2 regions of the Halobacillus sp. SY10 genome follow, and region 2 is predicted to be linked to the other one. Evidence: predicted binding sites of a transcription regulator. Region 2 holds the regulator's gene; the other holds the start of a gene.
What was found. Region 2 encodes CtsR, which represses protease genes until heat stress. Its sites were predicted from a motif close to ATGGTCAATAAAGGTCAAACA; they were not measured.

Region 1 (7,591 bases), 1.1 Mb from region 2:
GGATCATAAGACCAAGCCGCGTGTCGTCGTTGTAGGTGGCGGGACCGGGATGCCTGTGCTCTTGCGCGGGTTGAAAAATTTACCGATTGACCTGTCAGCGATTGTTACGGTTGCTGATGACGGTGGAAGCTCCGGCCGCTTACGTAACGAGATGGCGATTCCTGCCCCGGGGGATATCAGGAATGTCGTGGCTGCCCTTTCCGATGCTGAGCCTATGCTCCTTGAGCTTTTTCAGCACCGTTTTGCAGCGGGTAACGGCTTGTCTGGTCACTCCATGGGAAACCTTTTGCTAGCTGCGATGGCATCCATGACGGGAGACTTTTATAAAGGGATAAAAGAAATCTCCAGAGTCCTGAATGTGCGCGGTCATATTTATCCGATTGCCAATCATTCCATGAACCTCCATGCGGAGATGGAGGATGGAACGGTTGTTACCGGTGAGTCAAGTATTCCGAAACAGAACAAGAAAATCAAAAGGGTGTACGTGAGCCCTACGCCGATTCAGCCTTTGCCAGAAGCTGTAGAGGCAATCAAATCCGCGGATTTGATTGTCATCTCTCCGGGAAGTCTTTACACAAGTATATTACCGAACATCATCATTCCGGAAATTGGGCAGGCATTGAAAGAAACGAAAGCGATGGTCACTTATATATGCAACGTGATGACACAGGAGGGGGAAACTTCTGGTTACACGGCAGCTGATCATATCCAGGCCTTATTTGATCATATTGGAGAAGATGTGTTACAGTCAGTGATTGTGCATAATCAACCGATTGATCAAGGGTTGAGGGCTGCTTATGCTGAAGAAAATGCGGAGCCCGTCGTTTACGATATTGAAAGAATTAAATCCATGGGATTGAAAGTCATAGAAGAAGATATCATCGACCACAGTAAGCCTATGTTACGTCATGACACAGAAAAATTAGCAAAGTTATTGCACTCCATGCTATAGGTGTTGCGTGGTAGGTAGAAGGGGGTGTACATCATGTCATTTGCATCAGAGATCAAAAAAGAATTAACGAATGTAGAAGCTGATACTTGCTGCATGGAATCGGAACTGGCTGCCCTTGTCCGTATGAACGGCACATTTTCCCTTTCCAATCGTGAATATATTCTGGACGTACAAACAGAGAATGCAGCGATTGCCAGAAGGATCTACACGTTAATCAAAAAGCTTTATCCCTACCCGGTAGAACTCCTTGTTCGGAAAAAAATGAGGTTGAAAAAGAACAATGTTTATATTGTAAGGATGAAGGAGAAAGCGAATGTCGTTCTTGAAGATCTTGAAATCTTGAAAGGTCCTCTATCCATTAATCCAGATATCCCTCAAAAGTATTTGAACGATACATGTTGTAAAAGGGCTTATTTACGGGGAGCATTTCTTGCGGGCGGTTCCGTCAACAACCCAGAGACCTCTTCCTATCATCTTGAAATTTATTCTTCAGATGAGGAACACAACGAGGCGTTGTGTAAGCTTATGAATAGTTTTGGGTTACATGCAAGGACGCTCAGTCGTAAAAAAGGATACATCACGTACTTGAAAGAAGCGGATAAAATTACGGAGCTCATCAGCAATATCGGAGCCCACCAAGCCCTTTTCAAGTTTGAAGATGTGAGGATCGTCCGGGATATGAGAAACTCGGTCAATCGTCTCGTCAATTGTGAGACAGCGAATTTAAATAAGACGATCGGTGCAGCTTTCCGCCAAGTGGAGAACATAAAATTCATTAAACGGACAGTAGGCTTAGAAGCTCTCCCAGATAAATTGCAGGAGATTGCATCGTTAAGGCTGCAGCACCAGGAAGTTTCCTTGAAAGAGCTTGGGGAGTATGTTTCTGGTGGGTCGATTAGTAAATCAGGCATCAATCACCGCCTGCGTAAAATTGACGAGTTCGCCGAAAAAGTTAGAAAAGGTGAAGTCATAGAAAACACAAGAAATTAATGTTTCCTTAACAAATTCATGCTATAATGAAATACAATTATAAACGCTTTCTACAAGAGAGCGTTCTTTTTTCTCAGTATTGAATCCGCTTACAAAGAAGTTGAAATATAGAATGAGAGGAGAATGACAGGTGATTGAGAGGACGATAACGATTGAGCTTGAGACAGGTTTACAGGCAAGACCAGCAGCGCAATTCGTACAAGAAGCGAACAAGTTCACCGCAGATGTTTTTATCGAAAAAGGTGAGAAACGTGTGAATGCCAAAAGTATTATGGGGTTAATGAGCCTTGCTGTCGGAACCGATGAAGACATTAAGTTAATTGCAGACGGTTCTGATGAGGAAGAAGCTGTTCAGGTGCTTACTGACTTCGTGAAGAATGAGTAATCATTGTTTATGTGAAAAAATGAACGTTCTCCAATGAGGGAACGGTTTCATACAGCACAAAAAAATCCGCTGTGTCATCACAGCGGATTTTGTGTTTTTCTTATTGTTCGTTTTTCTCCATGACTTTATCGATCAAGCCGTAGTCAACAGCTTCATGGGCTGACATGAAGTTATCACGATCCGTGTCGCGTTCGATGACTTCCATCGGCTGTCCAGTACGCTCAGCAAGAATCTTATTCAGCTTCTCACGCATTTTAATAATACGCTTTGCGTGAATTTCGATATCTGAAGCCTGGCCTTGTGTTCCTCCAAGCGGTTGGTGAATCATGACTTCACTGTTAGGTAGTGCATAACGTTTACCAGGTTCACCAGCGTTAAGCAAGAAGGCACCCATAGATGCAGCCATACCTGTGCAGATCGTGGATACGTTCGGTTTGATGAACTGCATCGTATCATAAATCGCCATACCTGCTGTGATCGATCCACCAGGAGAGTTGATGTATAGGGAAATATCTTTTTCTGGATCGTCAGCCGCAAGGAAAAGCAACTGCGCAACAACAGAGTTTGAGATGTTATCATCAATCGGGCTTCCTAGCATGATGATGCGGTCTTTAAGTAAGCGGGAATAAATATCATAGGCACGTTCTCCGCGGTTTGTTTGTTCAATAACTGTAGGGACTAAATTCATTTGAAATTCCTCCTTAACATCAAATTAATAATGATGGAATACATTCATCATACCTATAAGGTCAATAAAGGTCAAACAAAAACAATCGACCTTTTATCCTTTATTTCAGCAAGGGTGGTTACGCCTTTTAAGTATGAAAAACGGCTATTCTTATTCGTTCTATGTGATGTGTTCCAATTCCTTCTACCATGATACCCTAAATTTACCTATATAAACGTCCGAACCTATAATTAAGCTATATGACAGGACTGTGGAAGACTCGATTTCGAGACTTTTGTGGGATTCTAGTGGCTCCGGGAAAAGGTTCGCTTTCCGTGGGCGAGTGATGAGCCTCCTCGAGCTAACGCTCTGCGGGGTCTCATCTACCACGCACTTCCCACAAGAAATCCCTCTAACATTAACCTGCCGAGCTCTGTAAGAATGACCTGCTCACCCTCGCCGTTATAGAGTCTTTTTAACCATAGATCCTGCACGAATAAGGTAAGGGGACAGGGTCTGGGAAACGTCCGCATGTAAAGCGAATGGAGACACAAACGTGTGTGTTTTTGTACAAACGGATTCAAAAAACCGCAAATAGTCGTTTCCCTGACCCCGTATCCATGGCAAGGGATTTATCATTCATTATTTCAACCAGACAAGTCTTTCTTAAGGTCTACTCGGGAGATGCTCCTTGCACTCCCGCGGAAAGCGAGTCAACCCCGGACGCCCCGAACCGCTCACACAAACGTCTCGAAACTGAGTCTTCCACAATCGGGAGCTTTTGTGGAAGACTATAAAAAATGGGTTGCGTTTTTTGGTGATTCTCCTTATAATATTAAATGCATGTCGCTTTTGCGCCCGTAGCTCAGTTGGATAGAGCGGTAGATTCCGGTTCTACGTCAGTCGGGGGTTCGAATCCTCTCGGGCGCGCTAAACTAGAAGGACCTTCCTTAAATGTAAGGGAGGTCCTATTTTTTACAGGAATATCATTATATTAATATATTAACCCTTGTAGAATCCTTTGCGGTTACATCAGTGTTATTTAAATATGGATTAGACAGAAATATCACAAGAATTATACGAACACTTATTTGGTTTATAGTATCGTAATGTAGTTTATTTCGGCTTTTTTCTATGTTATTATTGAATAAATAAAGTTAGACTTTTCGCTTTATTTAGAAGAGGGGTATATATGACAAAACTAATCCGTTACAAAATGTTGTCGACTGAAGAAGTTTCTGAAGACAGGCGGATTCATGTGTTCGACATGCAGGAGCAGCAAAAGTTATCCTTCAACTATGAGTCATTGAAACGAACACCTGAAAACTATGTAGGCGAAGAGTTAGCTCATTTCTTGAATAAACGAAAATTGAAAATCGATAATGGTTTTTATGATAAAAAAGGACATGCTTCCTGAAGCATGTCTTTTTTTGTTTCTTAATTTTAGTCAGCAAGTATTCAAAGTAAAGTAAATGGCTGAATAATGTATGATTTAATTTCGAGATTCTAGGGTTCGTTACATTATATTAAGAGTCAAGGGAGATTCCCGGGAATCTCCAAATGCTATCAAACATATCGGGTCCCTAAGTATCTTGAGCCTGAGTTTCCGGGATGGATGAGGCAAGCTTCCTTTGATATGATGAAAATGGAAGTTCAGGGAGGACTCTATATGTCTGAAGTTATCTTATATGTAAAAGAAAACTGTGGGTTATGCGATGAAGTTAAGGACTTGTTGTCTTTGTTTGATGTCAAAGTCATATTGGTTGATATTGAAAGCGATCCTGCATTCCTTGAGAAGTATATGCTCGAGATACCGGTTTTGAAAATCGGTGAGGAAGAGTTGGATTATCGTGAAATTGATTACTTCGAACTAATGAAGCGTTTACAATGAAAAACGTCTAGGTTTTCGCTTGCACGTGGACTACCCCACTGTTAATATAAAATTGAAATAAGATATTTTTTTGCTCCGAGCGGGACATAATATGACTAGCTGGGACGTAATACATCCCGGTTGGTACCATTTCAAAGAAGGGGCTTTTCCATGAGAGCGTTCATCGACTTACAAAAAAAATTATTCCCGGATGTCCTGGACGTTATACAGCGCCGTTATCAGCTGTTGTATTACATCCAGATCATGCAGCCTGTGGGCCGAAGAGCGTTAGCTGAAAGTGTTGAGCTTGCTGAACGTACGGTTCGAAGCGAAGTGGACTTTTTGAACAAACAAGGAGCTGTAGAGATCACCTCAAGAGGTATGCACTTAAGTTATGAAGGGCAGAACATTCTTGATCAGCTGGCCGAGTTTATTAAAGAGGTCTCTGGGATTAAGGTTTTAGAACAACAATTAAAGGATAAATTAAATTTAGACCATGTCGTTGTTGTTCCAGGTGATAGCGATGAGCTTAATTGGGTAAAACAAGAGATGGGAAAAGCATGTGTCCAATATTTGAAAGAACATATGTCGCCGGATCAGGTGATTGCCATTACAGGCGGAACAACGATGGCATCCGTCGCACAAGTGATGACGCCGCTGTCTGGAGCTGATCAGTGCTTATACGTTCCTGCGCGTGGAGGATTAGGTGAAAGAGTTGAAAACCAGGCCAACACGATTTGCGCGGAAATGGCGAAAAAGGCTAGGGGTGACTATCGTCTTTTATATGTACCCGATCCTCTCAGTGAGGAATCCTATCAGACGATAAAAGAAGAACCTTCGATCAAAGAAGTGTTGGACATCATCCGAAACGCGGAAATCGTCATTCACGGAGTCGGCGATGCGCTTACGATGGCAGAACGGAGAAAGACTTCCCCTGAACAATTGGAATTGATCAAAACGTACAACGCGGTAGGCGAAGCTTTTGGTTACTATTTCAATGTGGAGGGTGAGATCGTTCACAAAGTTCGTACGGTCGGTCTGCAATTAGAAGACCTGAAGCGTGCGAAACATGTCATTGCTGTTGCTGGAGGTCGTTCAAAAGCACAAGCCATCTCATCTTATTTCCAACCGGGCCAGAGTAATGTCCTGATCACTGATGAAGGTGCAGCCCAAGAGTTAATAAGGGGTTTATCCCTTTAAATAAATATGATTTCAATCATCCTAAGGAGGAATTTTGCATGACAGTAAGAATTGGTATTAACGGATTTGGACGTATTGGACGTAATGTTTTCCGTGCTGCTTTGAACAACAATGAAGTAGAGGTAGTAGCGGTTAACGACTTGACAGATGCAAATATGCTTGCACACTTGCTTCAATACGATACTGTACACGGTAAGCTTGAGCAAGAAGTGACAACAAACGGTGACAACCTGATTGTCGGCGGAAAAGAAGTTAAAGTACTTTCTGAAAAAGATCCAGCTCAACTTGGTTGGGGAGATCTTGGCGTAGATATCGTTATCGAATCTACAGGTCGCTTCACTCAGCGTGACGATGCGAAGAAACACTTGGATGCAGGCGCTAAGAAAGTCGTTATCTCTGCTCCAGCGAAGCAAGAAGACCTTACAGTCGTTATGGGTGTAAACGAAGACCAGTACGACAAAGATTCTCACCACGTTATCTCTAACGCTTCTTGCACAACGAACTGCTTGGCTCCATACGCAAAAGTTCTTGACGAGAAGTTCGGTCTTAAGCGCGGTATGATGACAACTGTTCACTCTTACACGAACGACCAACAGATCCTTGATCTTCCACACAAAGATTACCGTCGTGCTCGTGCAGCTGCTGAGAACATCATCCCAACGACAACTGGTGCTGCACAAGCCGTTGCAAAAGTTCTTCCACACCTTGATGGCAAGCTTAGCGGTATGGCTATGCGTGTACCAACATCCAACGTTTCAATCGTAGACTTGGTTGCTGAGCTTGATAAAGATGTAACAGCTGAAGAAGTGAACGAAGCTCTTCGCGCAGAAGCTGAAGGAAACCTTAAAGGAATCCTTGGCTACAGTGACGAGCCACTTGTTTCTACGGACTACAATGGCAACACTCACTCTTCTATCATTGATGGTCTTTCTACACTAATCCTTGAAAACAATATGGTTAAAATTGTTTCTTGGTATGACAACGAAACTGGTTACTCCAACCGTTGTGTAGACTTGGCTGTATACCTTAAAAACCAAGGCTTGTAATATCTGAGCCGTTTTAGAAAATACTATGAAAAAGCTGGAAAGGAGGAGGTCTCAGGTCCTCCTCCTTTATCCATGTTTTTTCGCATCCTGCTTATCGGCGTTTCTGCACAATGAAACTGTGGAAACGTACATAAGGGCAGGCGATGAACCTGACCACAAACCAAGGAGGTTGTCATTCTATGAATAAGAAAACAATCCGCGACGTTGAAGTGAACGGTAAAACCGTTTTTTGCCGTGTTGACTTCAATGTACCGATGAGCGAGGGAGAGGTCACAGACGACACTCGAATTAAAGCTGCCCTCCCTACAATCAAGCACCTGACTGGAAACGGTGCGAAAGTCATTCTTGCCAGTCACCTTGGACGTCCAAAAGGGGAAGTTGTCGAAGACCTTCGTCTTGATCCTGTAGCCAAGCGTCTGAGCGATGTTCTGGGACAAACCGTTACAAAAACGGATGAAGTATACGGCGGTGAAGTGAACAA
Region 2 (7,591 bases):
AAATCATCATGCCCCTTATGACCTGGGCTACACACGTGCTACAATGGATGGTACAAAGGGCAGCGAAGCCGCGAGGTGTAGCAAATCCCATAAAACCATTCTCAGTTCGGATTGCAGGCTGCAACTCGCCTGCATGAAGCCGGAATCGCTAGTAATCGCGGATCAGCATGCCGCGGTGAATACGTTCCCGGGCCTTGTACACACCGCCCGTCACACCACGAGAGTTGGCAACACCCGAAGTCGGTGAGGTAACCTTTTTGGAGCCAGCCGCCGAAGGTGGGGCCAATGATTGGGGTGAAGTCGTAACAAGGTAGCCGTATCGGAAGGTGCGGCTGGATCACCTCCTTTCTAAGGATATAACGGAAACGTACTGTGTTGGTTGTTCAGTTTTGAGAGATCAAACGATCTTTCAACTTGTGAACCTTGAAAACTGGATAAGGAATCATTGTCTTCATCTAACGATGAGACAATTGATGACAAGACATCTAATTGAAATTGTAAACGTCTTTTCACGAAGATAGTTAAGTGAATAAGGGCGCACGGTGGATGCCTTGGTACTAGGAGCCGATGAAGGACGGGACTAACACCGATATGCTCCGGCGAGCCGTAAGTAGGCTTTGACCCGGAGATTTCCGAATGGGGAAACCCACTGTTCGTAATGGAACAGTATCCTATACTGAATACATAGGTATAGGCAGGCACACCCGGGGAACTGAAACATCTAAGTACCCGGAGGAAGAGAAAGCAAATGCGATTTCCCAAGTAGCGGCGAGCGAAACGGAATCAGCCCAAACCAGAAAGCTTGCTTTCTGGGGTTGTAGGACACTCCATTGGAGTTATCAAAGAGGAAGATAGGCGAATCGATCTGGAAAGGTCAGCCAGAGCAGGTAACAGCCCTGTAGTCGAAATCTTTCTCTCTCCGGAGTGGATCCTGAGTACGGCGGAACACGAGGAATTCCGTCGGAATCCGGGAGGACCATCTCCCAAGGCTAAATACTCCCTAGTGACCGATAGTGAACCAGTACCGTGAGGGAAAGGTGAAAAGCACCCCGGAAGGGGAGTGAAAGAGAACCTGAAACCGTGTGCCTACAAGTAGTCGGAGCCCGTTAATGGGTGACGGCGTGCCTTTTGTAGAATGAACCGGCGAGTTACGACCGTATGCGAGGTTAAGCAGCAGAAGCGGAGCCGCAGCGAAAGCGAGTCTGAATAGGGCGAGTGAGTATGCGGTCGTAGACCCGAAACCGTGTGATCTACCCATGTCCAGGGTGAAGGTCAGGTAACACTGACTGGAGGCCCGAACCCACGTAAGTTGAAAATTACGGGGATGAGGTGTGGGTAGGGGTGAAATGCCAATCGAACACGGAGATAGCTGGTTCTCTCCGAAATAGCTTTAGGGCTAGCCTCAGAATAGAAAGTCATGGAGGTAGAGCACTGATTGGACGAGGGGCCCCTATCGGGTTACCGAATTCAGTCAAACTCCGAATGCCATAGACTTTGTTCTGGGAGTCAGACCGTGGGTGATAAGGTTCATGGTCGAGAGGGAAACAGCCCAGACCGCCAGCTAAGGTCCCAAAGTGTGTGTTAAGTGGAAAAGGATGTGGAGTTGCTTAGACAACCAGGATGTTGGCTTAGAAGCAGCCATCATTCAAAGAGTGCGTAATAGCTCACTGGTCGAGTGACTCTGCGCCGAAAATGTACCGGGGCTAAACACACCACCGAAGCTGCGGATTGATCTTATGATCAGTGGTAGGAGAGCGTTCTAAGGGCCGTGAAGTCAGACCGTAAGGACTGGTGGAGCGCTTAGAAGTGAGAATGCCGGTATGAGTAGCGAAAAAAGAGTGAGAATCTCTTTCACCGAATGCCTAAGGTTTCCTGAGGAAGGCTCGTCCTCTCAGGGTTAGTCGGGACCTAAGCCGAGGCCGAAAGGCGTAGGCGATGGACAACAGGTTGATATTCCTGTACCACCTCCTTTCCGTTTGAACGACGGGGGGACGCAGGAGGATAAGGAGAGCGCGCCACTGGATGTGCGCGTCCAAGCAGTGAGACGGTCGGATAGGCAAATCCGTCCGGCAACGTCAAGCTGTGATGGGGAGGGAAATAGAGTACCGAAGCTCCTGAGTTCACACTGCCAAGAAAATCCTCTAGTGAGGAAAGAGGTGCCCGTACCGCAAACCGACACAGGTAGGCGAGGAGAGGATCCTAAGGTGAGCGGGAGAACTCTCGTTAAGGAACTCGGCAAAATGACCCCGTAACTTCGGGAGAAGGGGTGCTCCTCTGCCGAGGAGCCGCAGTGAAAAGGCCCAAGCGACTGTTTACCAAAAACACAGGTCTCTGCGAAGCCGTAAGGCGAAGTATAGGGGCTGACACCTGCCCGGTGCTGGAAGGTTAAGGGGATGCGTTAGCTTATGCGAAGCGTTGAACCGAAGCCCCAGTAAACGGCGGCCGTAACTATAACGGTCCTAAGGTAGCGAAATTCCTTGTCGGGTAAGTTCCGACCCGCACGAAAGGTGCAACGACTTGGGCACTGTCTCAACGAGAGACCCGGTGAAATTATACTATGTGTGAAGATGCACATTACCCGCGACAGGACGGAAAGACCCCGTGGAGCTTTACTGTAGCCTGATATTGAATGTTGGTACAGCTTGTACAGGATAGGTAGGAGCCTTAGAAGCCGGAGCGCTAGCTTCGGTGGAGGCGCTGGTGGGATACTACCCTGGCTGTACGGACATTCTAACCCAGGACCGTGATCCGGTCCGGAGACAGTGTCAGGTGGGCAGTTTGACTGGGGCGGTCGCCTCCCAAAAGGTAACGGAGGCGCCCAAAGGTTCCCTCAGAATGGTTGGAAATCATTCGCAGAGTGTAAAGGCACAAGGGAGCTTGACTGCGAGACCTACAAGTCGAGCAGGGACGAAAGTCGGGCTTAGTGATCCGGCGGTTCCGCATGGAAGGGCCGTCGCTCAACGGATAAAAGCTACCCCGGGGATAACAGGCTTATCTCCCCCAAGAGTCCACATCGACGGGGAGGTTTGGCACCTCGATGTCGGCTCATCGCATCCTGGGGCTGTAGTCGGTCCCAAGGGTTGGGCTGTTCGCCCATTAAAGCGGTACGCGAGCTGGGTTCAGAACGTCGTGAGACAGTTCGGTCCCTATCCGTCGTGGGCGTTGGAAATTTGAAAGGAGCTGTCCTTAGTACGAGAGGACCGGGATGGACACACCGCTGGTGTACCAGTTGTTCCGCCAGGAGCATCGCTGGGTAGCTACGTGTGGTCGGGATAAGTGCTGAAAGCATCTAAGCATGAAGCCCCCCTTGAGATGAGATTTCCCTTTGCTTTAAGCAAATAAGATCCCTCAGAGACGATGAGGTTGATAGGTCCGAGGTGGAAGCGTGGTGACACGTGGAGCTGACGGATACTAATGGATCGATGACTTATCTATCTGATGAAAATCATTCGTGAAAAGATCGTCCTTTTTCAAACAAGATGTTTCCTTATCCAGTTTTGAGGGTTCACCTCAAACTTTATATTGATGTGGTGGTGAAGGCGAAGAGGTCACACCTGTTCCCATGCCGAACACAGCAGTTAAGCTCTTCAGCGCCGATGGTAGTCGGGTTTACCCCCGTGAGAGTAGGACGCCGCCACATCATTTGGAAAACCAGAAGATCCTTCTTCTGGTTTTTTTCTATATCTACTTTCTTAAACATAGATATAAAGAAAGGAGGGATAGCTTGAACTGGTCATATTTCTTTCATGATGACATTCTTTTGTTTGTATTCCGGTTATTTTTTGCACTCATTCTTTCAGGGGTGATTGGATTTGAAAGGGAAGTCAAGAATCATTCGGCTGGCTTCCGTACCCATATTCTTGTGGGGGTCGGGGCTTGTATGATGATGCTTCTTTCTTTATATGGATTTGAAACGTTCATTGATCAATATGAACAAGTCCGTTTCGACCCGGCTCGTATCCCTTCCTATGTAATTAGCGGCATTGGATTTTTAGGGGCGGGGACAATTATTGTCAACGGAATGACCATTAGAGGATTAACTACAGCAGCATCCATTTGGACGGTGGCTGGCATTGGTCTCGTCGTTGGTGCAGGAATGTATGATGTGGCGACGGTCACAACGATCTTCGTGCTTATGAGTTTAGTCTTCCTAAATAAGATAGAGAAAGAAAAGTTTAATGGGAATCGAAAAAACATTTATCAAGTAACCGTTGGTAAGGATGCCCCGGTTAATAAAGTGTTAACTGAATTCGAACAAATGAAGCTGGATGTCAGGAAAATAGATATTGTTGCCTTGGATCAAGACCAAAAAAAGGTTGTTGTTGAACTGAATAAAGGACAAAAGTATGATCGAGCCCTTCTTTTAGAACGTCTGTCTTTGATGGATGGTGTAGAAGAATGTGGACATCGGTATTAAAGGGCTGCACAGTTGAATCTGTGCAGTCTTTTTGTTTTATTTCATGATGAAAAGGGGAAACATAGAAGATGTAATTCTTCTAAACAAACAAGTTGCATGACAAAAGAAAATGAGTATAATAAAATTAAAGTCAAAGATAGTCAAAGTCAAAAGAGGGGGAGGGAGCATGCGGAATATCTCTGATGTTATTGAAGAATATCTCAAGGAGATCTTAGATGAAAATCGGCACCAGGCGATTGAAATCAAGCGTAGTGAACTTGCCGAGAAATTTGATTGTGTACCTTCTCAGATCAATTATGTGATTAAGACACGTTTTACAGTGGAAAAAGGATATATAGTGGAAAGTAAAAGAGGAGGCGGCGGGTATATTCGTATCAGCCGAATCCAACACCGTAAAGGGTCAGAGATGATTGAAGAGGTGATGGAGCTCATCAATCCCCATGTTTCTCAATCGAAAGCCATTGATGTTCTTGAAAGGCTGGTAGACTATGAGATCATCACTGATCGGGAAAGCAAACTGATGGCAAGTGTCATCGATCGCGACGTCCTTGCTTTTTCTTTACCTCTTCGTGATGAAGTTCGCGCGCGAATCATGACAGCCATGCTATTCACCCTTAAATACAAATGTTGAGTGAGAAGGGAGAGATTCAGATGGAGTGTCAGAAATGTCATCAGCGTCCTGCAACCGTCCATTTGACGCAGGTGATTAATGGTCAAAAATCAGAAGTCCATGTATGTGAAAAATGTGCGAAGGAAAATGGGTACATGAATTACGGGGAAGAGAACTTCACCTTGAATGATCTCCTTTCAGGTCTGTTCCATTCCGAGGGACCTTCTCCTTTAAAAGGGCAGAGCGCTCACTCTTATACTAAAAAGCCGAAACTGAAATGTCCCAACTGTGGGCTCAGCTATGAGGAGTTTGCAAGGATAGGGAAGTTTGGTTGTGCGGACTGCTATAAAACGTTCGATGAGCGCCTGAATCCCATCCTGCGCCGTGTTCACAGTGGGAATACCAGACATGATGGCAAGATTCCGAAACGTGAAGGTGGCAACTTGCACCTGAAAAAAGAGATGGAAGAATATAAAACTAATCTTCGACAATTAATTGAGCAGGAAGAATTCGAAGAGGCAGCGAAAGTTAGAGATAAGATAAGATCTTTAGAAAGTCAACTGCATCATAGGGAGGATGGTGATGAGTAATGTCTTTACAGCAATTCATGAATGAAGCAATTAGTCCATGGATGAAGCAAGAAGGTCCGGACAGCGATATTGTACTCAGCAGCCGTATACGACTTGCTCGTAATTTCTCACAACATCCTTTTCCTATCATTGCTTCCGAAGAGACTTTGAACAAAGTATTGGAATTCTTCCAACAAGAGTTCCAAAAGAAGTCCTTCAGAGATTATAAAGATTTTGAGCTGGTCCAGATGAAAGATTTACAGCCAATTGAAAAGAGAGTGTTGGTAGAAAAACATTTGATCAGTCCACACTTGGCTGAAAAAGCGGAGAAGTCGGCCTCTCTCATTTCACAAAATGAGCAAGTATCAATCATGATTAATGAAGAAGATCATATTCGCATACAGTTATATTTCCCTGGTTTTCAGTTGGATCAGGCACTAGAACAAGCCAGTCAATTGGATGATTGGCTCGAAGAAAAAGTGGATTATGCTTTTGATGAGAAGCGTGGTTATTTGACCGCCTGTCCGACCAATGTAGGTACGGGGATGAGAGCTTCAGTCATGATGCACCTGCCCGCCCTATCCATGACGAACCAGATCAACCGGATGACACCGGCCATTAACCAGCTGGGTCTTGTGGTGAGAGGCATTTACGGGGAAGGTAGTGAAGCTCTGGGAAACATTTTTCAGATATCCAACCAGATTACCCTTGGTAAATCGGAAGAGGATATTGTTGAGGATCTTCACAGTGTCGTTAAGCAACTGATAGAACAGGAGAGAAAAGCAAGAGAAGCATTGATGACTCGTTCAAGCGTTCAGTTGGAAGACCGTATCTTTCGTTCCTATGGTGTTTTGACCAATAGTCGAATCATAGAATCTAAGGAGGCGGCGAAATGCCTTTCTGACCTGAGACTTGGCATTGATCTAGGATTCATTGATCATATCCCACGCACGATTTTAAATGAATTGATGGTTCTTACACAGCCCGGATTCTTGCAACAATACGCTAAGACTCCTTTATCCCCTGATGAAAGGGATGTAAGAAGAGCATCTTTAATTCGCGAACGACTTCAATTAGAAAATGAAGAATAATGTTAGGAGGGAATGTCCATGATGTTTGGGCGATTTACAGAAAGAGCACAAAAAGTATTGGCACTGGCTCAGGAAGAAGCTGTTCGTTTAGGTCATAATAACATTGGCACGGAGCATATCCTTTTAGGCTTAGTTAGTGAAGGGGAAGGCATAGCTGCCAAAGCTCTGACCGCATTAGGCCTTGAGTCTTCAAAAATCCAACAAGAAGTAGAGAAATTAATCGGTAAGGGAGAGAAAGTTTCCCAAACGATTCATTATACGCCTCGTGCGAAAAAAGTCATCGAGCTTTCTATGGATGAAGCACGTAAACTGGGACACTCTTACGTGGGAACAGAACATATTCTTCTTGGATTGATCCGTGAAGGAGAAGGAGTGGCTGCCCGTGTACTGAATAACCTGGGTGTGAGCTTGAATAAGGCCCGTCAGCAAGTTTTACAATTGCTTGGGAACAATGAGTCCACAGGAGGTCAAAACCGTCGTGGTGGCGGATCAGGTGCTCAGGCGGCGAATGCGAATACACCGACCCTTGATTCCCTTGCCCGTGACCTTACGGCGATTGCGAAAGAGGGCAACATTGATCCTGTCATCGGACGAAGTAAAGAAATCGAACGTGTTATCCAAGTATTGAGCCGCCGTACGAAAAATAACCCGGTTCTTGTAGGTGAGCCTGGTGTTGGTAAGACAGCCATTGCAGAAGGTCTTGCCCAGCAGATCATGAACAATGAAGTACCAGAGATTCTTCGCGATAAGCGAGTGATGACACTTGATATGGGTACCGTCGTTGCCGGCACCAAATATCGTGGTGAATTTGAAGATCGTTTGAAAAAAGTGATGGAAGAAATTCGTCAGGCGGGGAACATCATCCTGTTTATTGACGAGCTTCACACGTTGATCGGTGCTGGTG

Region 1: clpP (ATP-dependent Clp endopeptidase proteolytic subunit ClpP) is a predicted target of CtsR. The motif match lies at 3,073-3,093, and genes of this name have one in related genera.

Annotation. Positions count from the first base shown of each region.
Region 1 is NZ_CP174345.1:3,295,393-3,302,983, reverse strand. It holds gene yvcK (YvcK family protein) at 1-952, shown strand, start outside; gene whiA (DNA-binding protein WhiA) at 986-1,942, shown strand; gene ACJA3J_RS16950 (HPr family phosphocarrier protein) at 2,073-2,327, shown strand; gene clpP (ATP-dependent Clp endopeptidase proteolytic subunit ClpP) at 2,428-3,015, opposite strand; tRNA gene ACJA3J_RS16940 (tRNA-Arg) at 3,849-3,924, shown strand; gene ACJA3J_RS16935 (hypothetical protein) at 4,187-4,411, shown strand; gene ACJA3J_RS16930 (glutaredoxin family protein) at 4,664-4,885, shown strand; gene ACJA3J_RS16925 (sugar-binding transcriptional regulator) at 5,036-6,064, shown strand; gene gap (type I glyceraldehyde-3-phosphate dehydrogenase) at 6,103-7,110, shown strand; gene ACJA3J_RS16915 (phosphoglycerate kinase) at 7,290-7,591, shown strand, end outside.
Region 2 is NZ_CP174345.1:102,752-110,342, forward strand. It holds rRNA gene ACJA3J_RS00545 (16S ribosomal RNA) at 1-348, shown strand, start outside; rRNA gene ACJA3J_RS00550 (23S ribosomal RNA) at 520-3,435, shown strand; rRNA gene rrf (5S ribosomal RNA) at 3,527-3,640, shown strand; gene ACJA3J_RS00560 (MgtC/SapB family protein) at 3,725-4,417, shown strand; gene ACJA3J_RS00565 (CtsR family transcriptional regulator) at 4,584-5,048, shown strand; gene ACJA3J_RS00570 (UvrB/UvrC motif-containing protein) at 5,069-5,617, shown strand; gene ACJA3J_RS00575 (protein arginine kinase) at 5,617-6,687, shown strand; gene clpC (ATP-dependent protease ATP-binding subunit ClpC) at 6,706-7,591, shown strand, end outside.